3 regions of the Pararhizobium sp. LjRoot255 genome follow, and region 1 is predicted to be linked to each of the others. Evidence: predicted binding sites of a transcription regulator. Region 1 holds the regulator's gene; each other region holds the start of a gene.
What was found. Region 1 encodes LexA, which represses DNA repair genes until DNA is damaged. Its sites were predicted from a motif close to TGTTCNNNNTGTGTTCNG; they were not measured.
Positions count from the first base shown of each region.

Region 1 (9,924 bases):
TCGACAGGGCGCCCCAGCCGCGGCGGGCAAACCCGTTCGACTTGGTGGAAGCCAGATTGGCAGCAACATCCAGCACCCCCGCCAGAACCGCAAACAGGAAATAAACGTTAGACGCGGTCATCGGCCACTTCCAATCCCTCTTCCTCGTGAACTTCGCCGGCGTTGACGAGAATGATGCCACCGACCGCCATCATCAGGCCGATCATCTCCTGATTGCTCAGCACGTGATCGAAGACGAAAACCGAAACCAGCGTGATCAGCGCAATGCCGGAGCCTTCCCAGATCGCGTAGGCGACGCCAACCGCGATTTTCTTCACCGCCTTGGCGAGGAAGACATAGGAGAGGGCGATGGAGATATACATCACCGCATAGCCCCAGGTGCCGCCGCCGGAGGAGGCTGCCTTCATCACCGTCAGGCCGATAACTTCAGTGGTAATGGCGAGCGCCAGAAAAACCCATGCAAGGCGCACATCATCCCCTTGGAATGTTCGATTGAAGACGTTGGGGCTTGCATAAGCTCGCCGACAGCGTCGGTAAAGCTGTGGCGATGACTTTATTGCGGGGCGGGTGGTTGAAACATTCGGGCGGCCGGTCCCGGACTGCGTGCTCAGGGCGACACCCTCATTCATACACGATCTGTCTAACGTCGATGTTTCTGGCCCGGAAACCGGCCTCGCAATAGAACAGATAGAATTCCCAGAGGCGCTTGAAGCGGGTATCGAAGCCAAGCGGCTCGACCTTGTCCCAGATGTTCCAGAAGCGCTGGCGCCATTCGGCCAGCGTGCGCGCGTAATCGAGGCCGAAGCCAAAATCGCCGCTCATCTTCAATCCGACACTGCGGCCGAGATCGATCAAGTGTTCGCGCGTCGGCAGCATGCCGCCTGGAAAGACATATTTCTGGATGAAATCCGGGTTGGCGCGATATTCCCGATAAGCTTCGGGTTTGATGGTGATGATCTGCAGGCCGGCCTTGCCCCCTTGTTTCAGGCAACGCTGCAACTGCGAGAAATAGGCGGGCCAATATTTCTCGCCGACGGCCTCGAACATCTCGATGGAGACGATCCGGTCATAACGTCCAGTCTCGTCGCGATAGTCCTGGAACTTGATCTCGACCTTGTCGGACAGCCCCGCCTTCGTCATGCGCTGGTTGGCAAAAGCGAGTTGTTCGCGGCTGATTGTGAGACCGGTTACCTTGCAGCCGATCTCGCCGGCTGCATATTCGGCGAAACCGCCCCAGCCGCAGCCGATCTCAAGGACATGATGACCGGCCTGGATTCCTGCAGCGTCGGCGAGAGCCCGGTATTTGGCACGCTGCGCCGACTGCAGATCATTCGCCCCGGTCGAATAGAGCGCCGAGGAATAGGTCATGGTCGGGTCCAGCCACTCCTTGTAGAAGGCGTTGCCGAGGTCGTAATGGGCGGAGATGTTCCGCTTCGAGCCCATCTTCGTGTTGGCATTCATCCAGTGGCGGAGTTTTTCGGCCAGACGCAGCACGCCGCGGGCGCCATTGGAGAAATTGCGGCCAACCTCGGCGTTGACGAGGAAGAGTTCGAGGAAGGCGCCGACATCCGGGCTGTCCCAATCGCCATCCACGTAGCTTTCGGCAACGGCTATGGTGCCGCCGGTCAGGGCCCGTTGCGGCATTTTCCAGTTGTGGAGGGTGACGGAGGCAACTGGGCCGTGCACCTTGCCCTTGACGACCACCTTGCGGCTATCCGGCAATGTCAGTTTCAGGCAGCCGGCCTGCATGTGAACGAGGCCGCGCAGCACCATTTGCACCTTGGCGGGCAGATCCTTGATGATACGGGACAGATTTTCAACGGAAAGGCGCTCGCCATCCTTCGGCTCGCAATAACAGGTCTCTGCTGTGCTCATACGACAGATCCTCGCAAATCATTGCTCTCGGCACAAAATAACCTCATTCTGCCGGGCCGCCAACGTTGATTTCACGAGAAAATCCGGCCCGTCACCGCGGCCTTCCTCCTGACACGCCCGGGTCGCGCGCTTTAATCGTCAGATGCGGGCGCAAATTTTCATGGGGCATCCGCGTAGCGGAAACCATCCGCCAATGGGCCACAAATCTGACCCAATTCAACCGATCAGCTCTTCTGAAAGGCAAGATGAGCACCCAACCCGATCAGCATCGCGCCGCCGGCACGCTGCATGAGGCGTTGCGCCTGGCTCGAGCGGCGCAGCCGGTCGATCACGGCGCCGGCCAGAAGCACACAGACGATATCGGCGGACGAAAACATCAGATTGACGATCGTCCCCAGAATGGCAAGCTGCAGCCAGACGGGGAAGGCGCCGGAAACATCAGCGAATTGCGGCAGGAAGGCTACGAAGAAGATCGCGGTCTTGGGATTGAGAACCTCGACGGTGACGCTTTCGAAAAAGGCGCGCCGGGCGGATTTCGGCTCGATGCCGGGCAGGGCGACATCCCCATTCTTGCCGGCGCCGAACAGCGAGATGCCAAGCCAGACAAGATAGGCTGCCCCGGCAAATTTCACGGCGATATAAAGCACCGGCACGGCGTGAAACAGGATCGACAAGCCTGCGGCCGCCGCAAAAACATGGACATAGCCGCCGAGATGAATGCCCAATGCGGCCATCAGCCCCGACCACCGGCCGCGCGCGATCGTCTGGGCCGCGGCATAAAGCATGGCAGGCCCCGGGATATAGGCGAAGACCGCGGTGGTGGCGAGAAAGGCGATCAGCAGTTCGGTCGATGGCATTGTCGGCTCCGGGTGCGGCAGGGGGGTGGACGTTCTTCTGTACAACGGAATTGACGGATTGTCGCCCCAGCTGATCGCAAGGTTGCCGGGCGCGTCAAGCCCAGTGGGAGCTCAAAACCGAAAGCGCAGGAGCCAGCCGATTCTCCCGAGGACCGGAGCTGCCGCGAAGGCGTAAATCGCCAGACGCGCCGCCCAGGATAGCCTGGCGATCTGTCTCGGATCGTAAGCTTCCGGATCATAGGCCGGCACTTCAGTCAGCAGTTTCAGCCGCGGAACCTCAGTTTCGAGTTCACGCGGATCGTTTATCGCCCAACGCAGCCTGGCTCCGGTCACACGAACCGAAGGCTGCCAGCTGATGAGTGCCAGGCCGAGCCGGCTATAGCCATCAAAGACCAGCTCGCCGCATTGGAGATGCGCCGTCAGCCGCCGCAGCAGCTTCGTGACCTCGTCCGCCGGCAAGTAGGGAAAAAGCCCCTCGGCGACGATGATCGTCGGACGGTCGACCGGCACGTCTGCGACCCAATTCGGGTCCGTCACGGACGAGCCGATCAGGCTATAACCGTCGCGCCGCGGATAGAGCTTGCGGCGCAGCGCGATAACCTCGGGATAGTCCAGGTCGAACCAGCGGATGTTCGACGCCGGATCGACGCGGAATATGCGACTGTCCAGCCCGCAGCCGAGATGCAGTACGGTTGCTTCGCGATGGCGTCCGATGAAGTCACGCGTCCAGCCGTCGAGAATATGGGCGCGCATCGCCACGCCGATCATCAGGTCGCGATCGATCATCAGCCGCGAAAAATCATAGTCGATCCGGCTGACGGCCTCGGCGGCGAAACGATCCCGCAGAAGGGAATCCGGCAGGCGGCTTTCCCCGGCCTTCGCGTAAAGCGTGATGAGGAGGGTTTCCTTCTCCCTTGTCAGTGACACTTTTTCGGCCGTCATGGTGAACCCGTGGAGTGAGGGCCGCGCACCAAGTTGGCCGCAGCGCACGCATCCTCGAACGCGGCGACAGGCCGCTGCAATGCGCCGAACTGTACCGCAGAGTATAGGCGACAACGCAGTTGTGAGTAAGGTCAGGCGACCGGGGAGCAGGCGGGCCGGTCTCACCGCACTGAAAAAAATGCAAAGAAAAAGGGCCGCACCATAAGTGCAGCCCTTTGAAACTGGCTCCCCGGGCCGGATTCGAACCGGCGACCTGTCGATTAACAGTCGAATGCTCTACCGCTGAGCTACCAGGGATCATCTGCGCGCTGCAGAAGTGAGGCTGCTAATACAAATGCTTTTCCGATTTGCCAAGCAGTTTTTCAAAAAAAGTGCACAATCTTGTCTGACTGTGGAGAACTCCCCATCTGGGAAGGCAGCGCACTGGAAGAGCCGCAGGCAAATCCGCTCTATGGTGCACGGCATCGAGAGTAAGGCAGTTAAGTTTATGACAGAAGCGCAGAAAACGAAAAAATTCGGTATCGATGCGAGCAGACATGAACTCATTGTCGGGGCGTGGCGTCTGCCCCTGCCTCAGTCGCGGACCTTGCGTATCACCCTTGGCGCCGCGCTGCTCTTTGGCGGTATCCTCGGCTTCCTGCCGGTTCTGGGCTTTTGGATGGTGCCGCTGGGCCTGATCGTGCTGTCGCATGACCTCGCCTTCGTCCGGCGGCAGCGCCGCAAACTTTCCGTCTGGTGGGCGCGCAAGCGGCAGACGCCGTAAAATCGGCGCCAATCTGCAAGGGCCCGGCTGCAAGGGCCGGGCGTCGTCGGAGGCCTTCATTCGATGAGGCGCCAATGGCCCTAGCCACCGGAACCGGTTTGCGGGGTCGGATTCTTGTCAACCGGCGCCGGCTGCATCTGTTCCCCGGTCGCCGGAGTATTGTCGACGGTGCCCTGATCGGTGTCCTTGGCCGCCGGCGTGGTTTCCTGAATCTGTGTCGCCGCATCATTGTCGGTGCTTTCGCCGAATATCTCTGCCCCCGCCCAGGCAATGAGGGCAAGCACCAGGCTCGCGATGAGAACCATCAGCACAGGGCGGCCAAGCCGTCCTTGCCGGGCTTCGGCACCGCTGATCTTCACCCTCCGGTTCGTGTCTTCGGGCGAAACCTTGTTACCACGTCCATGGACGACCATCCCTGCCTCCTGGCCGCAGGCCGTGCCGCCGCCACAGGTTTCAACATGAGCGGAAAACGGCCTGACGGGGCAAATGTTCCGTTGCAGCAAAGGCGGACATCGGCGGTGAGAGCGCTGAATGCCGGTTTTCGGCGCCGCAAGCCCAAAAACTCGCACCTTGAAAAGGTTCAACGAATTATGGGACTTGCGGAACACATATGGAACATATAGTGTTCGTTCTTGATTTGTTTCTCGATTCCGGAGTGATCTTTCATGCTGACCCGCAAGCAACAGGAACTGCTTCTGTTCATTCACGAAAGAATGAAGGAATCGGGCGTGCCGCCGTCCTTCGATGAGATGAAGGATGCGCTGGACCTCGCGTCGAAATCCGGCATTCATCGGCTGATCACGGCGCTCGAGGAGCGGGGCTTCATCCGGCGTCTGCCGAACCGGGCACGCGCGCTTGAAGTTATCAGGCTGCCGGAGGCCTATTCCATGAGCCTGCAGCCCAAGCGCGGCTTTTCGCCGAGCGTCATCCAGGGCAGCCGCGGCGCTCCGCCGGCGCCAGTCGCCGCCAAACCGGTCGCGGCCAGCAATGAGAACAGCTCCGTCTCCATCCCCGTCATGGGGCGAATCGCAGCCGGTGTGCCGATCTCGGCGATCCAGAACAATACGCACGATATTTCTGTACCGCTCGAGATGGTTGGGACCGGCGAACATTATGCACTGGAAGTCCGCGGCGATTCGATGATCGAGGCCGGCATTCTCGACGGCGACACCGTCATCATACGCAATACCAACAGCGCTAGCCCTGGAGAGATCGTCGTCGCCCTGGTGGACGACGAGGAGGCAACGCTGAAGCGGTTTCGCCGCAAGGGCGCATCGATCGCGCTCGAGGCTGCCAACCCCGCCTACGAAACCCGGATTTTTGGTCCCGACCGGGTCAAGATCCAAGGCAAGCTCGTGGGCCTGATCCGACGTTACCATTGAGCGGCAAACCTGTATCCGCGCGCCGGGGGATGCAGGCGGCTGATTTTCTTTGAAAATTGACGTCAGCGGGGCCCTGACAATAATCGCCTGCGGTTTGGCATCAGCGATCTGCGGTATTTTCCTCGCGACGCGGACCGGCAACGGTGGGAGACAGGTTTCTCCCATGAGAAAAAACTGGAATTCGGCCAAGGCGTCTTGCACTGGATCGGAAATCGGTCTAAACGCCCGTCACACGATTAAGAGATGATCGTTACGAGGCCTCGTGGCGGAGTGGTGACGCAGAGGACTGCAAATCCTTGTACCCCGGTTCAATTCCGGGCGAGGCCTCCAAAATTTTCCACAATATTCGCAATTGGATAGGGTCGCCGCTTCAACCATGTTGGCAACCGTGTTCCATCACGCCGCCATGAACGGATATCGGCGTGATGTTTACGCCGACCGGCGGCCGACAACGCGTGTCCCGCCGCGTTGAAAGAGCAATTCCGACGTTTCGCGAAACCGGTAAAAACGTTCCAAATCCACCGCGGCGGCAACGCGCTGGCGATGACGATGCACTCCGGTTGAAAATCCGAATCAATGGCGACGAAACGCAGGAGAATTTAGCATTGCGGAATGCGGCCGGCGATCAATGATAGTAGAAGCATTCGCAATCGACCTGGCTGTCATCCGGCGCATTCCAGACGCGGACTGCCAGTTTCCTGGCCGTGCCGGTCTCATCCAGCCGGAGGCCCAAAAGCGACACGGCCGCGAGTTTTGGATTGACCGCATCGATCTCGACCGTCGAGCCGACTTGATGGACGCCCTCTTTGGGCGTCCAGGTGAAAAACTGCACACTGTAATGCATGGTGCTCTCCTTCACCGCGGATGCGTCAAATCCAGGTCCCAGACGGTACTGGACGATCCGGCAGGCAAACAGAAACGGCTCGCAACAACCGATGTGGTCTGCCTCCAGATGGAACCTAGCACGATTTGACGATCGAGTGAATCGTTATCGCGTGACTCCGGTCAGAAAGTCCCGCTCCAGCTCTCAAACTTCGCGCTGCCGGACCACTCGCGCGGGTTAGTTCCCGCGGAACAGCAGGATGACGGTGATGAAAAAGAGGGAATCGCTGGTTCATATCGAGATTTCGTGGTTGCGGCGGAAGACGTGTCTGGCGGTTGTCGTTGGGGCAGCCAGATGCTCCAGGCATCCCACCCTGTCATGCCGCATGAAGGGATGCATGTATCTCACGCAGGATCAAACCGAGCGGCAAATAATAGCACCGGCGTTCGCGCGCTGACTGGGTGTCGTGCCCGTCAGCATTTTCATGAACTTACCCCCCATTGGGAAAGCCTGACGCAGGAACGTCCAGCAATTCTGCGTACAAGATTAATTGGGTGCCGAGTTCCTTCGCGTCCGCTGCAGACATTGCTGCTTGAATCTGATGCGGCGGACGATCTGTTGACTGATACACATCCCACTCATGCTGCGAAAGCGCATAGCCGAGCCGCAGAACGACGGCGCCGTGCAGCGGCATAGACGTAACGCCCCATTCCACGAGCGTTTGGATTTTGAGCTGTTCGTTATTGTCAAATTCCCAATTTGCGTTGTCAGTTGATCCCACGACGCAGATCCTCCCATGCAAAGATAGGCGCGCCCTACGTCCGATAATGTATATTCAAATATTCTAACATTCATGCACACTAAAGACGTATTCCCACGCATCCCTAAGGTCATTTGAATGTCGCTCAGATTCGGTGCTCAGGAGCCGTCAGACAAGGGGTCACAGCAGGCACATGCCGATGACACATGCCGTGTCGGCCATCAGGGCATTGAGGAGCACAAGAGCTGCTCATCGCCTTTGATGTATGCCGGGCTGTACACGTCCGCCGCTGCCATGGCCGGAACCGAGGACATCAGCGCGAGAATCACCCCAATCATGAGTTTTGCCGGGACAGGCCGTTACCTATGTCTCCGGGTCAGACAATTGGGAAATCTGGCGGAAGAGGTGGGATTCGAACCCACGGTACGGTTTCCCGCACGCCGGTTTTCAAGACCGGTTCCTTAAACCACTCGGACACTCTTCCATCTAATTGAAAAGGTTCGTCTTTCCGGTTTATCCGGAAGGTTTGAAATCAGCGTTTGCTACCGATTTGCTACCTTTTCACTCGATGGCTGGCTTTTTACCAGCTTTGATCGCCGCGTCAACTTGCTCTGCAGCATTTGCCTGCATTGCCGGCATGGCATGGGAATAGAGTTCAAGTGTAATCCCTATCGTAGAATGACCAAGGCGCTCACTGGCGATCTTCGGGTGCACGAAGCTGTCTTGCATGCGAGTGACGGAGGTCATGGAAGCGGATAACGCCCTGCTTCAACGCAATTTGCTGCGGTTAGCACATAACTGAATCAACAACATGCGACATAGCGATACTGCGTTGCATGAAGCGGGGCGCTGCGTGGCTGCCCTCAGGCACGGGATCCGCATTCACCGTGTGTCAATTGACGAGTGCAAGCCGACGCGATCAAAAGGGTTTTTGAGCTGGCCGCCGCGCACCTGCAAGGCCCCCACGGACAAGGAAGTCGCGATTATCGTTGCGGCCATGCGTCGATATTTCGATGCACCCGATGCGCCAACGACCAGGCTTCCAGTGAAGCCGAACCCGAACCTGGACGTGCCCGCTGGTGCCGAGGAGGGATACCGATTTTGGCCCATTGCGGCCCCATATCCCTACGATCCGCAAGGACCGCAACGGATGGTTTTCTGCCCTCCGTCTCGCCGATCGGACCGAGCAAGACGCGCCACAACCGGCGGACCTTGCGACGCCGGGAAGGTCAAGTCTCGAGGAGACGCTGGCAGAGGAACATCCCTGCGCTAGTCGACGAGGTGAGGGCGGTAGAAGTTGACGATCCGGGTGCGGGCGCGAGGCCTGCTACCCGGGCTTGTGACAAAGTCGATCGAGCGCCTCGCGAAGCGCGGTTGCGGCCTGGTTGCGTTCGTCGAAAGACATCAGCTCGGGTTCAGCCTCCAGCTTGAGATGCGGCAGCTCGGTTCGAACGGCGCTGCGGGCGGCGACTAGATTGGCCTTCAGATCGAGGACGCGAAAGGTGGTGACGGGATAAGCGATGCCCCTGATCTGGACGTGCCCCAGCTCCACGCAGGCGATCGTGTCCTTCACTTGCGCAAACGTCTCATAAGAAATGAGCACGGCGCCCGGCGGCGCCTCCTGTTCGAGGCGCGAGGCGAGGTTCACGGCGCCGCCGATGATCGTGTAGTCCATCCGATCCTCACTGCCAAAGTTGCCGACAGTGCAGTAGTCGGTGTGGATGCCGATGCGGCATCGCAGCGGTGCTTCAATTCCGATGTCGCGCCAGATTTCGGCAAGTTCGCTCATCCGCTCCTGCATGGCGAGAGCCATCTGCACGCAGGCGAGCGCGTCCTCCCTGACGCCGCGGGTCTCGGGATCGCCGAAAAACATCAGGATCGCGTCGCCGACATACTTGTCGATCGTGGCGCCGTGTTCCAAAGCAATCTTCGACATTTCCGTCAGATAGTGATTGATGAGCTGGGTGAGATCCTCGGACTCCATCTTGTCGGTGGTCTCGGTAAAGCCGGCAATATCGGAAAAGCATATTGTCAGCTTCTTCCGCTGGCTGGCAATCCTGACGTCCTGACGGCCGGTGAATATCGAGTTGTATACTTGCGGCGCCAGATACTTCGCCAGCTTGCTCGAGAGCGCCTCGAGCGCTGCGGATTTCTCGGCGAGATTCTGTTCCCGTTGCTTCAGCTCCGTGATGTCCGAATAGACGGCGACTGTGCCGCCGCCGGTGATCCGCCGCTCGCTTATCAGAACCCACCGCCCGTCGCCTCGCCGCTGCACCCACGGTTCGCCGGGATTGCGGTGCCGGGAGAGGCGCTCGGCGACCCATTCCTCGAACCGACCCTCAGCATCCCTGATGTAGCCGCGCTCGGCGGATCGGCGAATGATGTACTCGAATGTCGTGCCGGGCGTCAGTTCGATCGCAAGGTCGCTATAAAGCAGCTCGCGGTACCGGCTGTTGCTGAGGACGAGCCGGTCCTCCTTGTCGTAGAGAGCAAACCCCTCGGAGATGCTCTCGATGGCATCG
Region 1 is NZ_CAXUPQ020000001.1:3,590,729-3,600,652, forward strand. It holds gene ACSQ2W_RS17210 (SMR family transporter) at 1-121, opposite strand, end outside; gene ACSQ2W_RS17215 (SMR family transporter) at 108-470, opposite strand; gene ACSQ2W_RS17220 (class I SAM-dependent methyltransferase) at 622-1,875, opposite strand; gene ACSQ2W_RS17225 (LysE family translocator) at 2,100-2,732, opposite strand; gene ACSQ2W_RS17230 (class I SAM-dependent methyltransferase) at 2,844-3,674, opposite strand; tRNA gene ACSQ2W_RS17235 (tRNA-Asn) at 3,897-3,971, opposite strand; gene ACSQ2W_RS17240 (hypothetical protein) at 4,162-4,437, shown strand; gene ACSQ2W_RS17245 (hypothetical protein) at 4,518-4,850, opposite strand; gene lexA (transcriptional repressor LexA) at 5,103-5,819, shown strand; tRNA gene ACSQ2W_RS17255 (tRNA-Cys) at 6,076-6,149, shown strand; gene ACSQ2W_RS17260 (hypothetical protein) at 6,245-6,451, shown strand; gene ACSQ2W_RS17265 (hypothetical protein) at 6,445-6,663, opposite strand; gene ACSQ2W_RS17270 (hypothetical protein) at 7,133-7,423, opposite strand; tRNA gene ACSQ2W_RS17275 (tRNA-Ser) at 7,797-7,886, opposite strand; gene ACSQ2W_RS17280 (hypothetical protein) at 7,964-8,116, opposite strand; gene ACSQ2W_RS17285 (PAS-domain containing protein) at 8,730-9,924, opposite strand, start outside.

Region 2 (9,924 bases), 270 kb from region 1:
CGAGGGCGGGTGCGTCGACTGTGACGCGGGCTGGCTTGTCGAGCATTGTGATGATCCCCTCGTTCATTCCGCCGGCACAGTCGATGTGTGCGCGTAAACTTTTCCCGCCTTCTTGGCGCAATATTCATCGTAAGCCGCGATCAGCATGGTCCCGTCATTGTACTCAGCCTTCCAGCCAAGTTCGCGTTTCAGCTTGCCGGTTTCGCGAATGCACATTTCATCGGCGATCAGGTACTGTTCCGGGTCCATGATCGGCATGTTGATGAAATCAAACGCAGCCAGCGTCGCCTTGACCGCGAAAGCCGGTGTCGGCAGCAGGAACGACTTTGAGCCGGCGTGAACGATTAGGTCGCCGAGCAGCTTGCGCACGGACGGCGGGTTGTCGGAGCCGAGATTATAGGCCTCGTTCGGCACCCCGCCCTTCCAGGCAAGCCGGGCGGCCTCGGCACAGTCGAACACCGAGATGAACTGATATGGGTTCTTGCCCGAACCGATCATCGGTACCGGCAGGTTGGCGTCGATCAGCTTGAACAGCTTTTCCAGGATGCCAAGTCGGCCGGGGCCGATAATCAGGCGCGGGCGGAAAATCGAGATGTTCATACCCTGCTTGCGCCACTCAGCCGCCAGCTGTTCGGTTGCCCATTTCGACTTGCCATATTCGCCGAGCGGCTTGGCCGGATGGTCTTCCGTCTGCGGCGATTGCACCGTGTGGCCGTAGATCATGTCGGTGGTGAACTGCACCAGCCGGCCGGCGCCGGCTTTGGCCGTCGCCTTCATGATATTTTCGGCACCGTAGTAATTCACCGGCCAGAAGAATTCCCAGCGCTTGGCGCGCACCTGCAGCGGCGACAGCATCTTGGCCGCCATGTTGTAGACCATGTCGTCCGGGCCGATTTCGACTTTCATCACGTCGTCCGCGTCGGTCACGTCACAGCGCACGAAGCGGGCGCGGGCATAATGGGGCAGATCGGACTTGACGATATCGGCGACGAGAACCTCCTCGCCGTCCTGTACGAGGCGTTCAGCCAGATGACGGCCGACAAAACCGTCACCGCCGAAAATGATATGCTTCATGATGCGCTCCCGATTTTTGCTGTTTTTGCGCCCGCGGCTTCAAGCGGCGACCGGCTGTCGTGGGAAGACATTCCCGCCCCAGACATGCCAGATTGGGCAATAAGGATTGTTCCGACGCAGATGAACGCGATGCCGGCGATGCGCCAGGCGTTCAGGTCCTCGCGGAAGACGAAATAGGCAAAGACGGCCACGGCCACATAGGCGAGGCTGAGGAATGGATAGGCGAAGGAAAGTTCCACCTTCGACAGGACGTAGAGATGCGACGCCATCGAAATGACGAAGGTCGCAAGTCCGGCGAAGACCCAGGGGTTGAAAACCACCTGGAAGATGCGGGTAATGAAAGTATCAGCCGTGAAGCTCAAAGGTCCAAGCGACAGCATGCCCTGTTTCAGCATGAGCTGGGCCGCGGCGTTGGTGAGTACGGTGAAGAGAATGAATACGATATACTTCATGTCGGTGTTCCCTGTTCCCATCCACACACCTATATGCAAGAGCGGTATATTCCGTGAAATTCCCGAGTTTATTTAATTCAAATTGTAGCTGTTCTCATTTCGGCAAAGCCAAGGCCGTTCTCTTCCAGAAGTTCGAGACCATCGCCGGATCGCGCATTTTTTCCAGCTGACGCCACTGCGGGAACGAAGAATCAAAGGTTTGCGGGCTCATCCGGGCGTCCTTGTAGGGATTGACGGCACCGCCGGCCTCGATGACGATGGCATCGAGCCTATCGAGGAGCTTCAGGGTCTGTTCACCCTGATTGGCGAAATCCAGCGTCAGTGTAAAACCCGGCCGCGGAAATGAAAAAAGCGCCGGCGACCTTTGCTCGCCGAACTTCTTCAGGACTGTCAGGAACGAGGCATGGCCGGCCTGGCGCGCCGTTTCCATGAGCCGGGCGGTAATCAGCACCGCATTGTCCGCCGGATAGACGCTCTGGTGCTGGTAGAGGCCTTTCGGCCCATAGAGCAGGTTCCATTGGCCGATGGCGTCCAGCGGGTGGAAATAGCCGGGCCATTTTACGGTCGTAACCGTCTCGCCGCGTTTTTCCTTGCGGAAGTAGAATTCGTTGAACGCCTTCAGCGTGAACCGGTTCAGCAGATTGAACGGTGGGGAAAACGGCACCGACAGTTTCGTCGAGCGCGGCATGTCGGGAAATTCGCAGGACGCATCCGCGTGATCACCGGCCAGCAGGACGCCCCTGCCCGCGCGTTTGCCCGTTGCCAGCTGGTCGATCCAGGCCACCGAATATTCATGCTCGCCGTCCACCCGCTCGACCATGTCGAAGTAGTCCTCGAGCCGGTTGAAGCGGATTGCGTGCTGCTGGATATGGGGCGACGGCACTTTCATCAATTGCAGATCGACCGACAGGATCAGCCCGGTCAGCCCCATCCCGCCGATGGTGGCACGAAATAGGTTTGGATTTTCCGTTGCCGAGCAGGTCAGCAATTCTCCGGTGGAACGCAGCAGCGTCAATCGCAGGACATGCCTGCCGAACGTGCCGCGCGCATGATGATTCTTGCCGTGAACGTCGTTGGCAACCGCGCCGGCCACCGTCACAGCGGCGGTTCCAGGCGTCACCGGCAGGAAGAAGCGGTGCGGGATCGCCTGTTCAAGGATGGCGTGAAGCGTCACGCCCGCATCGCACGAGACAATTCCAGTCCCCGGATCGAAGCCGAGGATGCGGCTGCGCATGCGGCTGTCGATCAAGGCGCCCTGGTCATTGTGGCAGCTGTCGCCGTAGGACCGGCCATTGCCGAACGGTAGGAACGCGCCGGCGGCCGCCTTGTCCCACAGGTTTTCATAGGCGTCCGGCGAGACGCTTTGGCGGGGATGGCAGTCGATCCGTCCCCAGCTGTCGAATGAACGATCGGTCATTGCCGGCCCAGCGCACCTGCGAGAATGAGCATGGCGCCCATCGCCATCGTCACGAGGCTGCGCCAGTCGCGCATGATGAACACGACCGGATCCTCATGCAGCATGCGGCGGCGGGCGAGCATCCAGATCCGCAGGAGCATGTAGAGCACCAGCGGGCAGAGCGGCCACAGCGCCCAGGGCAGCGTGTACATTTCCTGCATCTCCTTGCTGTGTATGTAGAGCGCAAGCACCAGAGCAGAGGCAAAGGCGGATGCGACCCCTGCCTGCCCGACCATCTCGAAATCGACCGCGACATAGCCGCGGCCGGGAACCTGGTTGCCGTCGCGCCCGTCATATTCGTCGAGTTCGACGTAGCGCTTCACCAGCGCCAGGCTGAGGAAGAAGAACACCGAGAAGGACAGGAGCCAGAAGGATAGCACCGTGCCGGTGGCGGCGGAACCGGCAACAATACGGACCGTATAGAGGCCGGCCAGCGTGAAGACGTCCACCAGCAACTTGCGCTTCAGCACGAAGGTATAGGCGGTCGTCGCGATTGCATAGAAACCGAGCACGAGCGCAAAATCGTAAGGCAGCACGGCCGTCAGAGAGAGAGACGCGACGAGAAGGCAGAGCGCGATGGTCAGCCCCATCGGCACGGACATCTGGCCGCTCGCAAGCGGCCTGTTGCGCTTCGTCGGGTGGCGCCGGTCGTTGGTGAGATCGGAGAGATCATTGATCACATAGACGGCGGAGGCGAGAAAACTGAAGGCGAAGAAGGCGAGAATGACGTTGATCACGGCATCGAGGTGCAGAATGTCGTGATTGAGCACCATCGGAACGCCGATCAGGACGTTTTTCGCCCATTGATGCATGCGGATCGATTTCAGGGCCGCGAGACGGCTGGTCTTGCCGATATCGAGCTGCTCGGCATCATGCGCACGCCGCCATTTCTCAGCTGCCGCATCCGGTGCGACGACGATCGCCTTGCGGGCTGCGTCGAACACCGGAACGTCGTCACGGCTGTTGCCCATATAGTCGAAACCGCCCTCGCCGAACTGCTCGATCAGCTTTTCGCGTTTGCGGCGGCTGGTGAGGTTGATGTCGGTCGAGCTGTGAAGGACAGAGGAAAAGACCCCCGCATGGGCTGCGACCCCGAGTGCGACGCTTTCCGCCGCGCCGGTGACGAGGACGAGCTGCCGGCCGGTTGCGCGCTCGTGCTCCAGACGCTTAAGGACCGCCTCGCGATAGGGCCAGTCGGCTGCCTGGCGTCCGGAGCGGGCCGCGACTTCATATTTTAGCCGTGCCTTACCCTTGGACATCCAGTACAGAACAGCAAACAGCATCAGCGGATTGCGCAAAAGAACGATCGCCACGCCCTCCCAGAGCGTGTCGGCGGCCAGCAACGTGCCGTCCAGATCGACGCACAGCGGAATATGCCGTGTTTCAGTACGAGCATCCATAAGATCAAACCCCGAGAAGACGTGCCGGGGACAGTCCCATGATCAGCTTTAAGAAAAGCAAACAGTGCACGCGTCCACGAGTATCAAACTACTGCGGTGGTTAACGAGTCCCCGAGATAAATAAGAAAATTCAATCAAGTCCGATCCAGTTCAGCGCATCGCGCCAATCGGTCATGCGAACCGGCGTCCCGTGCGATCCGGTCTGGAACAGGACGAAGCGGCTCGGATAGCCCGCCGTTTTCAGCGACCGATAGAGCGCGACCTGATCGGCTGCGGCGTAGACGCTGTCGGCGCTGCCATGGCTGAAGAACATCGGGAGCTTCTTTTTGTAGGCGGCACTCTTCGTGAAAGTCTGATCGGTGGGACCGCCCAGGATCATCATGCCGTTAAGCGCCGCTACCGCCTGCGGATTGCGCGTCAGGCCCCAGCAGATGAAGCTGCCCATCGAGGCGCAGGCCAGCACCACCGGCCGACCCGGAGATTGCTGCTGCGCATAGGCGATCAGTCCGGCAATGTCGGCGACGCCGTTGTCATCGAATGAGCGGACACTCGGCGCATAATAGACACCGCCGTTTTCGACGGCGAGGTTCTTCAGCCGGTTGAAATTGCCGCCGAAGGACCAGTCGTTGGCCCCGAGGCGCCGATCACCACCGCGGCCGTGGATAAAGATCACCGAGAACGCCGCACCCTGCTTGCGGCCGACACGGGTAATGTCGAGCGGCCGCCCTGCGGCATCGATGGTCTCGTTGGCCTGCTCGCTCTTCACACCCAGTGCAACATAGGCGCGTTTTGCCCGGCGCTCGGGAACCTGATCACGGCCATTGATGTCGCGCATCTCCTGATAGTCGACGACGCGATAATCGCCGCCATCCGCCGTTTCGAGGAGGGTTCCATAGGAAAACAGCTCGTCCTTGAAGGGCTTCAATTGTCCGGCGGCGGCTGGAAAAGACGAAACCGCCATTGCGGCGCAGGCAAAAAGGCTGCGAAAGATCAAATGAGCTGTGGACAGGTGCATTCGGAATGTTCCTCTTTTGGTCCAAGCCTTGCCATCGGGCCTTCCGCAACGCAACAGTTGACGGTATTGAAGGCGTAACAGGTGTATTTGCGGGCACTCGGCCGAACGACATGACCAGTTTGGTCGCTCTGATGCCAAGAGTCTGGCAGAATTCCGGCGATTCGCGCAGACATTCATGGCGGCTTATCCGTAACTTGATCGAGCCGAAAGCCGCCACCACGGAAAGACCTCTGAACAGACCATGACCGACAGCAACGATCTCTTTTCAGCATTTCCCGAGAAACCCAAGCCTGCGATGGAATCCGTCGTGCCGAAGCCGGTGACGCCGGCCGTTGCTCAGCCGGCGGCCGAACAGCGCGCGCATGCGACGCCTGCGCTGAAAACGGACAACGGCGACTACAACGCATCGGCCATCGAAGTGCTCGAGGGGCTGGAGCCGGTGCGCCGCCGTCCCGGCATGTATATCGGCGGCACCGACGAAAAGGCGCTGCATCACCTGTTTGCCGAAGTCATCGACAACTCGATGGACGAGGCTGTCGCCGGACACGCGAATTTTATCGACGTCTATCTCGATGCCGAAGGCTGCCTCTCCGTCACCGACAACGGCCGCGGCATTCCGGTCGAGAACCATCCGAAGTTTCCCGGCAAATCGACGCTGGAAGTGATCATGACCGTGCTGCATGCAGGCGGCAAGTTCGACAGCAAGGTGTATGAGACGTCAGGTGGTCTGCACGGCGTCGGCGTCTCCGTCGTCAACGCATTGTCGGATATTCTCGAAGTCGAGATCGCCCGCAATCGCAAGCTCTACCGCCAGCGCTTTTCGCGCGGCATTCCGCAGGGCGGGCTGGAGGAGCTCGGCGACATCCAGAACCGGCGCGGCACCAAGGTCAAATTCCATCCGGATCCGGAGATCTTTGGCGCGCATGCCAAGTTCGATCCGGCCCGGCTGTTCCGCATGGCCCGCTCGAAAGCTTATCTGTTCGGCGGTGTCGAAATCCGCTGGTCCTGCGATCCCTCCCTCATCGAAGGCACGGAGACGCCGGAAAAGGCCGTCTTCCACTTCCCCGGCGGCCTAAAGGATTACCTCCAGGCGACGATGGGCAAGGAATTCACCGTTACCCGGGAAATCTTTGCCGGCAAGACGGAAAAGAACGGCGGCCATGGGGCGCTGGAATGGGCCGTCACCTGGTATGGCGGCGATTCTGTCGTGCATTCCTATTGCAACACCATCCCGACACCGGAAGGCGGCACGCATGAGGCCGGGTTTCGCATTGCGCTGACCAAGGGGCTGAAGGCCTATGCCGAGCTCACGCAGAACAAGCGGGCGGCAATCATCACGACCGAAGACGTGATGATCTCGGCGGCCGGCATGTTGTCAGTCTTCATCCGCGAGCCGGAATTCGTCGGCCAGACCAAGGACAAGCTGGCGACGGTAGAAGCGCAGCGCATCGTCGAGAACGCGCTCCGCGACCCGTTCGATCATTTCCTCGCCGACAACCCGCAGGAAGCAGCCAAGCTGCTCGAATGGGTGATCGAACGCGCCGACGAGCGTGTGCGCCGCCGCAAGGAAAAGGAAGTCAGCCGCAAGACCGCGGTGCGCAAGCTTCGCCTGCCCGGCAAGCTCGCCGATTGCTCGCAGAATTCGGCCGAAGGCGCCGAACTTTTCATCGTCGAAGGGGATTCGGCCGGCGGCTCGGCCAAGCAGGCGCGCAACCGCGCCAACCAGGCGATCCTGCCCCTGCGCGGCAAGATCCTCAACGTCGCCAGCGCCGGCCGCGAAAAGCTCGGCGCCAACCAGCAGATCGCCGATCTCACCCAGGCGCTCGGCTGCGGCACGCGCAGCAAATACCGCGAGGAAGATCTCCGCTACGAGCGCGTCATCGTCATGACCGATGCCGACGTCGACGGCGCCCATATCGCATCACTGCTGATCACCTTCTTCTATCAGGAGATGCCGGAGCTGATCCGCGGCGGACACCTGTATCTGGCCGTACCGCCGCTCTACCGCATCACGCAGGGCGCAAAGACGCTCTACGCCCGCGATGACGCCCATCGGGTGGAGCTGATGGGAACGGAGTTCAACGGCCGCGGCAAGGTCGAGATTGGCCGCTTCAAGGGTCTTGGCGAAATGATGCCGGCGCAGCTGAAGGAAACCACCATGGACCCGGCCAAGCGCACGCTGCTGAAGGTTGCCATCGACGAGATCGATTTCGAAGGCACCCGCGAGGCCGTCGACAATCTGATGGGCACCAAGGCCGATGCCCGCTTCCGCTTCATCCAGGAACGCGCGGTGTTTGTGGAAAACCTGGATATCTAGGCAGGTCATTTCACAGCTTGATTCAACAGGCTGTTGAATTGAATCAGGTTTCCGCTCCAACTGACGGAGCGGAAACGATTATTCGATGTTTTGCCTGACGCTGCGTCAGCCGATCATCTTTTCCATGAACAGGCTGAGCGGATCCGGTTGGTAGGCACCGAACGGTCCGATGTCGACATAGCCGGCGGTCCTGTAGAGCGCGATGGCTTCCGGCTGATGGATACCCGTTTCAAGGCGGATGGCCGACAACCCCGCCTCTCGGCCATGGTCCTCCATGGTCTCCAAAAGCTTGCGGCCGATCTTCAGACCGCGCGCTTTCGGATTGACGAACATACGCTTGATCTCGGCGCTGCCGTCGCCGGCATCCACCAGCGCGCAGCAACCGACGACCTCGCCTTCGTGCCGCGCCACGAAGAAAGCCACTGAGGGTTTTTCCAGTGTCGATACATCGACCATATGATTGCTTTCCGCCGGATAGAGCGATTGCGCATAGGCGTCGGATTGTTCAAGCAGATCGAGTACTCCGGGCTGGCGGGGCGGTTCTTTTGCAATGAGGACGGTCACTTGGCGGTATTCCTTCACAGATCGATTCACTCAGCCATGTCGATACTATGAGCAGTTTACACGACGGAACAAACGACAATTTACGCACAGCGGTACCCAAGTTCACCCGTCGAAACGAACAGAAACAACTTATTTTCGAAGATTTTTCCGGCCTGCCTTACTTCCGGAGCAAACAGGACGTTACGTCAGCGAAACACGAATCGAGCCCTTGGCGGCTGATGCCGAAATCGAACTGGAGATATATTCGCGATGGTTCCTGCCCTGATCGTCATGACAATCCTCGGCTGCGACGACAGCCTCAGCCAATGCCACTACGTATCGACAGTGAACGGCACCTGGGAGACAGTTGCTAAATGCGACGCCGAATCACAGAAGCAACTGCCGAAGTTCTCCAACAGCAACTACCCGGTAATCGTCGCCGTCTGCGAGACATCGGACAAACAGATGGCGAAGGTACAGGATCCCGCCCCTTTGCCCGCAGTTCAGACAGAGCTTGATCAGACCCATGTGGTGACGCCGGATCCGGTTCCGACGCCGCCCTTGGCCGAACAGCAGCAACCGAGCCTGCCGCGTCGCACGCTAGCGCTGGTCACGGGTGCCCTTCCCGATACGTCCAAGCTGCGCGACGCCGTGACCAAACCGGTCCACTATATAGAGGACGGCTATTCCTGGGTGGCGCGAAAGTTCACGAAGTAAGCCGCTATACCAGACCGGCGGCGATCAGGCTTTCGGCGCTGGCACGAATGGCGTCCTCTTCCAATCGCGGTTTCCAGCCGAGAACCCGCCTGGCCTTTTCGTTGGAGACACGCGCATCGCGGCCCAGCTCGCCGATGATCATCTTGAGACCCGGATCGAAGCGCGCGGCAAGGCCGGCCAGCCAATTGGGCAATACGAATTTCGGCAGCTTGCGCGCATAGGCGGGAAAGTCGCGTTTCAGCACGCCGGCAATATCCTGCACCGACAGGGCCTCGCCCCCGGCGATGAAGCGTTCGCCCGCAGCCTCTGGGACGGTCAACGCAAGGACATGCGCCTCGGCGACATCGCGCACGTCGACCACCGATATGCTGAAATCGGGCACGGCCGGATAGCGACCTTTCAACAGGTTTTTCACAACCCCAACCGAAGTCGCCGAATCCTTGCCGAGAATGGGTCCGAGAATCATGCCGGGATTGATCACCACGAGTTCCAGATCATTTTTACCGGCAAAATCCCATGCGGCACGCTCTGCGAGGGTCTTGGACTTGTAATAAGGCGTGGCCAGCGAGCCATCGACATCGGTCCAGTCGGATTCGGTAAATGGCGCCCTCCCCGAACCATAGTTGATCGCCGCGATTGACGACGTCAGGACAACGCGGCGGATGCCCGCTTTCTTCACGTTCCGCAATACACGCAGCGTTCCCTCACGGGCGGGCCGAATGAGCTCGTTTTCGTCCCTGGGCACGATCGAGGGGAATGGTGACGCCGTGTGGATCACGCCGATCGCCCCGGAAAACGCCGTTTCCCAACCATTGTCGGACAGCAAATCGGCCTCGACGAAGGACAGCTCGCCGGCACTGGCGCCATCTGCAGAGCGGATCGCCATCTCGATGGAGTTTGCTCGTTTCAGCGAGCGCAACGTGCCGCGAACATCGTAGCCAGCGCGCAGC
Region 2 is NZ_CAXUPQ020000001.1:3,860,952-3,870,875, forward strand. It holds gene ACSQ2W_RS18465 (aspartate aminotransferase family protein) at 1-46, opposite strand, end outside; gene ACSQ2W_RS18470 (NAD-dependent epimerase/dehydratase family protein) at 64-1,074, opposite strand; gene ACSQ2W_RS18475 (transporter) at 1,071-1,526, opposite strand; gene ACSQ2W_RS18480 (FAD-binding protein) at 1,621-2,943, opposite strand; gene ACSQ2W_RS18485 (UbiA family prenyltransferase) at 2,940-4,382, opposite strand; gene ACSQ2W_RS18490 (alpha/beta fold hydrolase) at 4,513-5,397, opposite strand; gene parE (DNA topoisomerase IV subunit B) at 5,639-7,714, shown strand; gene ACSQ2W_RS18500 (GNAT family N-acetyltransferase) at 7,820-8,278, opposite strand; gene ACSQ2W_RS18505 (hypothetical protein) at 8,528-8,974, shown strand; gene ACSQ2W_RS18510 (SDR family oxidoreductase) at 8,979-9,924, opposite strand, start outside.
Region 2: the regulator LexA is predicted to act here: its motif matches at 5,404-5,421, upstream of parE (DNA topoisomerase IV subunit B).

Region 3 (9,924 bases), 1.8 Mb from region 1:
CCGCGTCCCTGGCAGAGAATTTTCAGTTTGTAGCGGGCGTGATGGACGATGTTGCGCACCGTCAGGAAATAATGCTCGTATTCCATCTGCTTGATGAGATCGAGCTCATAGGCGATCTGCCTGGAGACCTTCTCGGGAATGCCCTTTCGATAACGATCCCGCGCCCCTTCGAAGGTCAGGCGCGCAAGCGTTTCCGACGGCGTTTCCCCTTCGACGCCTTCGTCCGGATAATTGTGGCTGAGTTCATTCAGCGAGAAGGACAGGCTCCTGAAGAACTTTTCGGTATTGGCGATCGCCCTTGGATAGCCCCGGAACAGGCGCGCCATCTCGCGCCCGTGCTTGAGGTAACGTTCGGCATTGGGCGCCAGCCGGAAGCCAGCCTCCGTAATCGTCACATGCTCGCGGATGGCGGTGACGATATCGGCCAGGGGGCGGCGGGAAGGATGATGATAGAGCGGCTGGTTGCTGGCCATCAGCGGGATGCGGTTGCGGGCGGCCAGCACGGAAAAGCTTGCGAACACCTCGGCATCGCGACCGTCGTAGGAAGGAGTAAGCATCAGATAGAGTTTTTCGCGGAAGCGCTTTCTCAGGCATTCAAGGCAGTCTTCCAGCTTTTTCCGCGCGCCGGCATCACCGGACAAAGCAGGATTGGGAACGAGGGCGAGCATCATCTCGTCTCCCCATTCGACAAGATCCGCCTCGTTGAGGATGCACGAGCCTTTCTGGGTTCTGAGGTTTCCGGCGCTCAGCAGGCGGCAGAGATGAGCCCAGCCCTTCCTGTTTTGCGGGAAGGCGAGGATATCCGGCGTGCCATCGGAAAAAACCAGCCTTGCGCCCGGCTGGAAGGGAGCCGGCATCAAGGGTTGCTTTTCCGCTTCTCCCTTTTCGCGACGCTCCCGGTTTTCCGCGACGGTCTTTTCATATTCTTCCTCCAGCGCCCGGACCTGCGCATGAGCCCGGACAACGCCTGCGACAGAATTCCGGTCGGCGATCCCGAGACCCGCGAGCTTCAGAAACGCGGCCTGCGTCACCATTTCCTCCGGCTTGGATGCCCCTTCGAGGAAGGAAAAATTCGTCCGGGCGCCGATCTCGAAAAATTGCAGTGCCGTGCTCATGCGAAAACCCCATGCATGAACCAGCGCGGCGGCGGCATCTGGCCGTAGAGGCCTTCGCGGTAGATCCAGAAGCGATGGCCGGCATCGTCCTCGATGCGGAAATAATCCCGCGCCTGCACATCGGCGCCATCGATCCACCATTCCATGGCAAGCCGCTCCGGCCCCTCACTGCGGGAGACGCGATGCAGCATGCGCCGCCAGCGGAAGCTTTCCGGCGGGCCCTCCGGCACTTCGGCCAAGGAAACCTCCACCACCTCCGGCCGCGGAAACAGCCTCAGCGGCCGTTCGCCGCGGGACCAGGAGACACTGCTCTTCTCCGACTTCTTGCCGGATGACAGCGTGCGGATGGCGGGAGCAGCCGTTACCGCCCGTTCCGGTACGTGGCTTTCGCGCAGGTGAAAACTCTGCAGGCAATCTTCGCCCAGACGGGCCGAAACGCGATCGACGAAGCTGGCAAGGGAAACATCCTTTTGCCGGTCGCCATCAAAATCCTCCTGCGCGGCATCGAAGGCTTCATGGCGAGTGACGTTCAGCCGCAGGATTTCAAAACCATAACCGGCATCGAGGTCGTCATGAACGGCATGAAGGCGCTCGGAAAAGAGCGCGGCGATGCGCCTGGGATCGCGCAGCGGCTGCGAGGCGCCGGCAGCGACACGAAAGACCCGGCCATCGACCCGGAACAGCACGAGCTCGAAAGCCCGCCCGCCCGCGCCCCGCTCTTCCAGGCTGGTTTTCAGCGACAGGGCGATCTGCCGGGTCAGATGCAGGATGTCTTCTTCCGCCTGAAGGGGCTCGGCCAAGCGGCGTTCGGCGGAGAGGCTGGCAACCGGCCGGCGAGGCGAGATCGGCTCCTCGTCAAGGCCGAGGGCTTGATCGAGCCGTAACAGAAGCTGCGCTCCGAAGCGGCGCGCCAGCGGCGCACGAGGCGCGTGGATGAGATCGCCGGTCTGTTTCAAGCCAAGCTTCTGCAGCGCGGCGACGGTCTCTTCCTCCAATCGCAGCGCGGCGACGGGCAGGGGCGAAAGTACAAGCTCCATCTCCTCGTCGGCAATGACGCCGCCATTGCCGAAGCGGGAGATCGCCCAGGAAAGCCCTGGCGCGGATGATATGGCGCCGCGCGCATCGAGCCCCATCTGGAAGAGCCGCGACAGGATATCCTGGAGCAGCGCCTTCTCGCCGCCGAAGAGATGGACGCAGCCGGTGATGTCGAGATACAGGCCGTCCCGGCCGTCGAGCGCCACCAACGGCGTATAACGGTCGCACCAGTCGGCGATGCCATCGAGCAGGCGGCGATCGCCCTCAGGGTCCTCCTCGACGACATCGAGCTTCGGACAGATGGCCCGCGCTTCCGTCACGGCCTGGTTTTTCTTAAGGCCGATCGCTTCCGCGGCCTCGTCGAGCGCCGTCAGCCGCATGGCATTGTCGAGCCGGCCGGAACAGGCGAGGGGTTGGGCTTCAGGACGCCTGATCGAACGCCAGGACAGGCCCCATTTCCTGCGTGCGATCCGGTCGGTTGAAAGATGCGGAAAGGCGAGGGCGAGAATGCGCTGCGCGCTTGAGCGGAGGCCGAGCCTGTTCTGGCTCGCGGGCGGGGAAAAACTGACGGTCATGGGGGTTCCACTCCAGAATGAGGGAGAGGGGCGCCGGATTTCGGCTCTTCTCCAGGGTGAGACGGAAAACCGGATTACCGATGCTGCCGCCAAGCATCGACCGGTCCGGCAAAAGCCTGATTGCCGCGGGCGCGGGTTCGACCAGAAAACGGAAGGCAGCACTGCTTGCCTCCTCGTCTCCGGATTGCCGCAACAGGAAGAGCGGCCGCCCTGCCGCCTTTGCCCTGAGACTGAGCCTCCGGCTTTCGGTCAGGCCGAAATGGGCCGGATTGCCCTTGACCTCCAAGAGGGTAACTGCGAAGGCGCCGCTTTCGACCGCCGTTTCGGCAAGCCAGAGGGCTTCGTCCAGCTTGCGGGGTGCCGCATGGAGGAAACGCTCCGGATCGAGGCCATAATCCTTAAGCCCCACCGGATAGGGCACGCCGGCCTCCATTGCGGTGACCCGGTCGGCGATCCAGAGGATCGGCGCGGGATCGGCCGCCGCCTGTTTTTGCATGAGGGCGGAAAGCGCCAGGGCAAAACCGGCCGAGACCGTTGCATCGCGCAGACAATGCGAGCGGATTTCCGACAGTCCGTCGAGCGGTACGCCGCCCTCCAGGGCCTCATCCAGCCTCGTCACGCCCAGCGGCAGACGATGCTTTTCCTTGTCTGCGCTGCCACGTTCGGCCAAGGCCTCCTGCCGGGCCGCCGCCATGGCAGGGACCGGTTTGCCTTCCAGTCTTGCTATCTCTTCACGGAGCGCAAAAAGCCGCTCACGCGCCATGGGCGTCTGCACCATGACGTCACTCCAATCCGTAATGTTCCTGTTATGTTCTTATTGATTCCAGACCTTCGCAGAAGAGTCAACGATAATTTATGAGAATTTATTCCTTGATAGGGCGCAACCAAATTCAACCCTCGAAAAACGCTGATGAAATGGCTATATCAAAGGGCAGTAAGGAGTGCCCATGGCCCGCATAGACCAAACCGATGATTGGCGTGAACGCCATGCGCCGACAATCAGCACATTTGAATCCCTGGCGCTGGAGGCCTACAGTCACCTGCCGGAGGAATTCCGGGCGCTTGCCACCAACCTCACCATCGAGATCGACGATTTTCCGAGCGAGGACGTTTTCGAGGACATGGCGCTGGAAACGCCCTTTGACCTGCTCGGCCTGTTCGAAGGACGCGGCATCGGCGAGCGCTTCACCATGGAAACCGGCGAGATGCCGAACCGGATCATCCTTTACCGCCGGCCGATCCTCGATTATTGGGCGGAAAACGAGGAGACGCTGGGCGACATCGTCACCCATGTGCTGATCCATGAGATCGGCCATCATTTCGGCCTGTCCGACGACGACATGGAGCGGATCGAGGCGAGCGTCGAGCATGTGGGCGGCTGAGCTGTCCAACAGCCCGAAGGCTGAAAGCGCCGCCTATCAAACGATGCGCGGCGCTTTTCATTTCACTGCTCCGACAGCTTCATGTCCGGGTGATAGTCCTTGCCTTCGACGTCCTTGACGATCGCCTGTCCGGTCATGGGCTGGCCAGTCTGGCTGTTGAAGGAAAGTACGGGCGAGCCGTGCAGCGACCAGCCCTTGTTGAGGGCGTCGGTGACGCGATGGCAGAAAGCGGCATCGTCGGTGCCGGTGAGGAAACGGTAGAGTTTCATGCTTCAAGTCCTTTTATGCTGAATGGCCTCTGCCTTGGCGGCGAGGCGCAGGGCCTGCTCGAGATGCAGGCGCTCGACCATCAGGCCATTGAGATTGATGACGCCCTTGTCGCGGTTTTCGGGAAGCGCGAAGGCATCGATGATGGCTCTGGCCTCCAAGATGGCGCCAGCATCGACGCCGAAATGGTCGTTGGCCGGGCCGATCTGCGCCGGGTGGATCAGCATCTTGCCGTCGAAACCCATGTCGCGGCCCTCAGCGCATTCCGCGGCGAACCCGGCTCTGTCGCGAAAATCGTTGAAGACGGCATCGATGACATCGAGGCCGCAGCTGCGGCCGGCGAGCAGGATCTGCATCAGCCAGGGCACGAGATAGGTTCGGCCGGGCAAAACAGGCACGCCGGTTTCCTTGCGCAGATCGTTGAGGCCGGGCACGAAACAATCAAGCCTGCCGCCGCGTGTGCGGCCGGTCTCGGCGATCGCAGCCGCATTGAGCACCCCGTGCGGGGTCTCGATCATCGCCCAGAGACGCAGGGTATCCGGCGCGTCGTTTTCCGCCAGCACGTCTGCGACCGCCTGGATGTCCTGCGGGCTTTCCACCTTGGGCAAGAGGATGGCGTCGGGCGAAAGCGCAAGCACCGCTGCCAGATCCTTTTCGCCGAAGCGGGTTTTCAGGCCGTTGATGCGGACGATCACTTCGATGTCGCTGCGGCGTTTGCGGGCAAGATGATCGGCAAGCGTCTGGCGGGCGGCGGCCTTGTTGTCGACGGAAACGGCATCCTCGAGATCGTAGATCACTGCGTCGCAGGCAAGGGTGGCGACCTTGGCAAGGGCGCGGGCATTGTCGGCAGGCACAGAGAGCACCGAGCGGCGCAGGCGGACGGGATGGCGTTCTATCGATGAATTCATGCGGCTTTTGTGCCCGGCTTTCGCCTTTTTCGCAAGCCAGACCTGTCATTGCGAAGGGCACTACCAAAGGAGGTCTTGCAAGGCGGGGCGGGCGGGCCCACATTTGAGACAACGAAAGGTAACAATGATGCAAAGCATTCGCTCTCTCCTCCTCACGGCGGCCGGCATCGCGTTCATGCTGATGGCGCTGGTCTTCACGGCTTCGCTCGGTTTGGCGCTCGCCGGCATCGCGGCCGTGCTCTTCGCCGGCAGTACGATCTACGCCCGGCTTTCGCCGAAACCGGTGCGTGCAACCGCCAACCGAGCCTCGGGCCTGGATCGGCGCGAACCGCGCATCTGGAACGACGGGCGCGGCACGATCATCGATCTCTGAGCGCCGAAGGCCGACTTTCCAGCGACTTGCCGTGAGATTTTCCTTCATTTCGGTGTAGAATTGATCTAAATGCTCAGCGGAAATTTTTCCGTTCCGTTGAAATCGAAGGCCATTGCCATGGACAAGTTCGTCAAGCTCACCGGCGTTGCCGCGCCCCTTCCCGTCGTCAATATCGACACGGACATGATCATTCCGAAGGATTATCTGAAGACGATCAAGCGCACCGGCCTTGGCACGGGACTGTTCGCAGAAGCCCGCTACCATGAGGATGGCTCCGTCAATCCGGATTTCGTTCTCAACAAGCCCGCCTACCAGAACGCCAAGATCCTGGTTGCCGGCGACAATTTCGGCTGCGGCTCGTCGCGCGAACATGCGCCCTGGGCGCTGCTCGACTTCGGCATCCGCTGCGTCATCTCGACCTCGTTTGCCGACATCTTCTACAACAACTGTTTCAAGAACGGCATCCTGCCGGTGGTGGTGTCGCCGGAAGACCTGGAAAAGCTGATGGACGACGCCAGCCGCGGCTCCAACGCCATCCTGACGGTCGACCTGGAAGCCCGCGAAATCACCGGACCGGACGGCGGCAAGATCACCTTCGAGCTCGATGAATTCAAGCGCCACTGCATGCTGAACGGCCTCGACGATATCGGCCTGACGCTGGAGAAGGCCTCTGCGATCGACACGTTCGAAAAGGCCAACGCCGCTTCGCATCCCTGGGCCTGAGCCCGGTGCAGAGCCCGCGAAAACTGATCTCGTCCGGCTCGCCGTTTGAAAAGACGGCGGGCTATTCCCGCGCTCTGGTCCAGGGCGACTGGTGCTTCGTTTCCGGCACGACCGGCTACGATTATGCCACCATGACCATGCCGCAGACGGTGGAAGAGCAGACCCGCAACTGCCTGAAGACGATTGCTGCGGCGCTGGCAGATGCCGGGTTTTCGCTGCAGGACGTGGTGCGCAATCACTACTTTGTCACCGATGCCGCGTTTGCCGATGTGGTGTTCCCGATTTTGGGCGAAACATTCGGCGATATCCGTCCGGCGGCGACCATGGTTGTCTGCGACCTGATCCGCCCGGAAATGCTGATCGAGATCGAAGTCACCGCCTTTCGGGGTTGATGGATTTCAGCCTCGCCTTTGCCATCTCGGAATGATAGTGGCGAAACAGCCAGTACACATCCGCATTTTTCATCTGACGGAAGCACTGGACCTCTCCGTTTGCAGCGCTCGTGCTGCTTCTTCGAGACCGCCCTTACTTTGGCGTGAGTAAGGGGAAAGAATGATCTCCGCCTTGAGGGGGAGAGGTCACGCAGTGATAGAGGGGGGTAGACTGTCCGGGAGCACCTGCGTCGCAATATTCTGCCCAATTGCCGAGCCGTCAAAAAATTGATATATCGGCGCCATGGAATCCAAATTCGGGTGTTTACCGCAGAAAATCGTCGTGCTGCAGGACCACAAGCGTCTGCCGGCACGGTTTTTTGCGTGCGTTTCGGGCGCGCTCAACAGCCGACTTCGTTGATCTTCGGGGCCTGACCCCGGCTGGGTTTCCGGCGCCCTTTCGCCGGGCATTTTCCTGACCTTCTTCTTTACTATGGATGAAAAGCCATGAGCGCACCGCGTACTCTCTACGATAAAATCTGGGACGACCATCTGGTCGATCAACAGGACGACGGAACCTGTCTTCTCTACATCGACCGCCATCTCGTCCATGAAGTGACGAGCCCGCAGGCGTTCGAGGGGCTGCGCATGACGAACCGCAAGGTGCGGGCGCCGCAAAAGACGCTTGCCGTCGTCGACCACAACGTTCCGACCTCGCCGGATCGCCATCTCGGCATCAAAAACGAGGAAAGCCGCATCCAGGTCGAGGCACTGGCCCAGAACGCCGCCGATTTCGGCGTCGAATATTATTCGGCCAGCGACAAGCGCCAGGGCATCGTCCACATCGTCGGTCCCGAGCAGGGCTTCACCCTGCCGGGCATGACCATCGTCTGCGGTGACAGCCACACCTCGACGCATGGCGCCTTCGGAGCGCTGGCACATGGTATCGGCACGTCCGAGGTCGAGCATGTGCTCGCCACCCAGACGCTGATCCAGAAGAAGGCCAAGAACATGCTGGTGCGCGTCGATGGCCAGCTGCCGGAAGGCGTCACGGCGAAGGACATCATCCTTGCCATCATCGGCGAGATCGGCACGGCCGGCGGCACCGGCCACGTCATCGAGTTCGCCGGCGAAGCCATCCGCGCGCTGTCGATGGAAGGCCGCATGACTATCTGCAACATGACGATCGAAGGCGGCGCCCGCGCCGGCCTGATCGCGCCGGATGAAAAGACCTTCGAATACATCAAGGGCAAGCCGCGCGCACCGAAGGGCGAAGAACTGGAACAGGCGATCGCCTACTGGAAGACGCTGCACACCGATGAAGGCGCCCACTTCGACCGCGTCGTCGTGCTCGATGCCGCAGCGCTGCCGCCGATCGTTTCCTGGGGCTCCTCGCCGGAAGACGTCATCTCCGTCCAGGGCATCGTTCCGAACCCGGACGAGATCCTGGACGAGAACAAGCGCACCTCGAAGTGGCGCGCGCTCGACTATATGGGCCTAAAGCCGGGCACGAAGATAACCGACATCAACATCGACCGCGTCTTCATCGGCTCCTGCACCAACGGCCGTATCGAGGATCTGCGCGAAGTCGCCAAGGTCGTCGAAGGCCGTACCGTCGCTCCGACCGTCTCGGCGATGATCGTGCCGGGTTCGGGCCTCGTCAAGGAACAGGCGGAAGCCGAAGGCCTCGACAAGATCTTCAAGGCGGCTGGGTTCGACTGGCGCGAGCCGGGCTGTTCCATGTGTCTGGCCATGAACGACGACCGCCTGAAGCCGGGCGAGCGCTGTGCGTCCACCTCCAACCGCAACTTCGAGGGCCGCCAGGGCTTCAAGGGCCGCACGCACCTCGTGTCGCCCGCCATGGCAGCGGCGGCGGCCGTGTCGGGTCACTTCGTCGATATCCGCGAGTGGAAGTAAGACTTTGACCCTCCCCTTGAAGGGGGAGGGCCGGCACATCTGATTGAAGGCGATTGCAACAAGCTCCCTCTTCTCCCCAGCGGGGAGAGGTGCCGAGCGTATGCGAGGCGATGAGGGAGGGTTCGCTGCTATTTCGGCGCCGGCCGCCCCCTCATCCGACGCTTCGTGCCACGTTCTCCCCGCCGGGGAGAAGAGGGAGCGAGCCGCAAAACTATATGCGATTGCCCTTCTCCTCGAAGGGGAGGTGGGAGGAACCAAATGGCCAAGAAATCCGCAGAGCCGAAACGCCGCCTGATCCTTCTGCGACATGCAAAATCCGCCTGGCCCGACGGTGTGGCAGATCGTGAGCGGCCGCTGGCGGAGCGCGGTCGCAAGGCAGCACACGTCATTGGCGCCTATATGGCGCGGGAAAAACTGATCCCCGATCTTGCTCTCGTCTCTCCTGCCCGCCGCGCGCAGGAGACGTGGAAAGTCGTTCGCAAGACCCTGTCGGGAAAGGTCGACGAGCGCGAGGCGCCTGATATCTATGAGGTATCGGCGGAGCGAATTATCGATGAGATCCGGGCGGTCGGGTCCGACATTCGCACCCTGTTGATCGTCGGCCACAATCCCGGCATGGAGAAAGCCGCGTCGCTTCTCGTGACGGACGGCGATGCGGATGCCGTGGATCGCATGGAGGACAAGTTCCCGACGGCGGGGCTCGCCGTCATCGACTTCGATGTCGATGGATGGGACGAGACTGCGGCGGGCAGCGGTTATCTGGAGCGCTTCGTGACGCCGAAATCTTTGGGGTGAGCGGCGGTGACCAATCTTACTTACGCCCACTCCACGTTGGGCGTGGCACAGCGTCGTCGTCGCAAGCGCCTGTCATGTCGCGTCCATCCGAAAAGATAGCCCAGATGTTGCAATCGGCGTGACGCTCTTCCGGGTAACGTTCCTTCAGGTCACGCTGAACTTCTCTCGCCCTGCCATAGTCTTCAAGCAAACCCTTTGCGGAAAGCTCCGCATTGGCAAAGACATCCGGAAAACCGCCGCAGTTGCATAGAGCACTGACGCTGTGGCCCTGATCCAGGAGGTCGTAGCCGACAAACTGAAAGCGCTCACCCAGGCCTTCCCGGACGGCCTCTTCCGTTGGGTTGAGTAGAACCGCGAGGATGTTGACGTTGACCGGCGAACCGAGTTCCTGGATGAGAAAATCAAAGTCGGTGAAGAAATTCAGCATGCCGTCTTCGTTGACGATGTGATCCCAATAACCGGC
Region 3 is NZ_CAXUPQ020000001.1:1,790,156-1,800,079, forward strand. It holds gene ACSQ2W_RS08735 (error-prone DNA polymerase) at 1-1,115, opposite strand, end outside; gene ACSQ2W_RS08740 (Y-family DNA polymerase) at 1,112-2,530, opposite strand; gene ACSQ2W_RS08745 (ImuA family protein) at 2,571-3,503, opposite strand; gene ACSQ2W_RS08750 (metallopeptidase family protein) at 3,673-4,107, shown strand; gene ACSQ2W_RS08755 (DUF1737 domain-containing protein) at 4,170-4,376, opposite strand; gene ACSQ2W_RS08760 (HpcH/HpaI aldolase/citrate lyase family protein) at 4,380-5,282, opposite strand; gene ACSQ2W_RS08765 (hypothetical protein) at 5,410-5,655, shown strand; gene leuD (3-isopropylmalate dehydratase small subunit) at 5,773-6,378, shown strand; gene ACSQ2W_RS08775 (RidA family protein) at 6,384-6,770, shown strand; gene leuC (3-isopropylmalate dehydratase large subunit) at 7,257-8,666, shown strand; gene ACSQ2W_RS08785 (SixA phosphatase family protein) at 8,925-9,461, shown strand; gene ACSQ2W_RS08790 (hypothetical protein) at 9,478-9,924, opposite strand, start outside.
Region 3: the regulator LexA is predicted to act here: its motif matches at 3,524-3,541, upstream of ACSQ2W_RS08745 (ImuA family protein).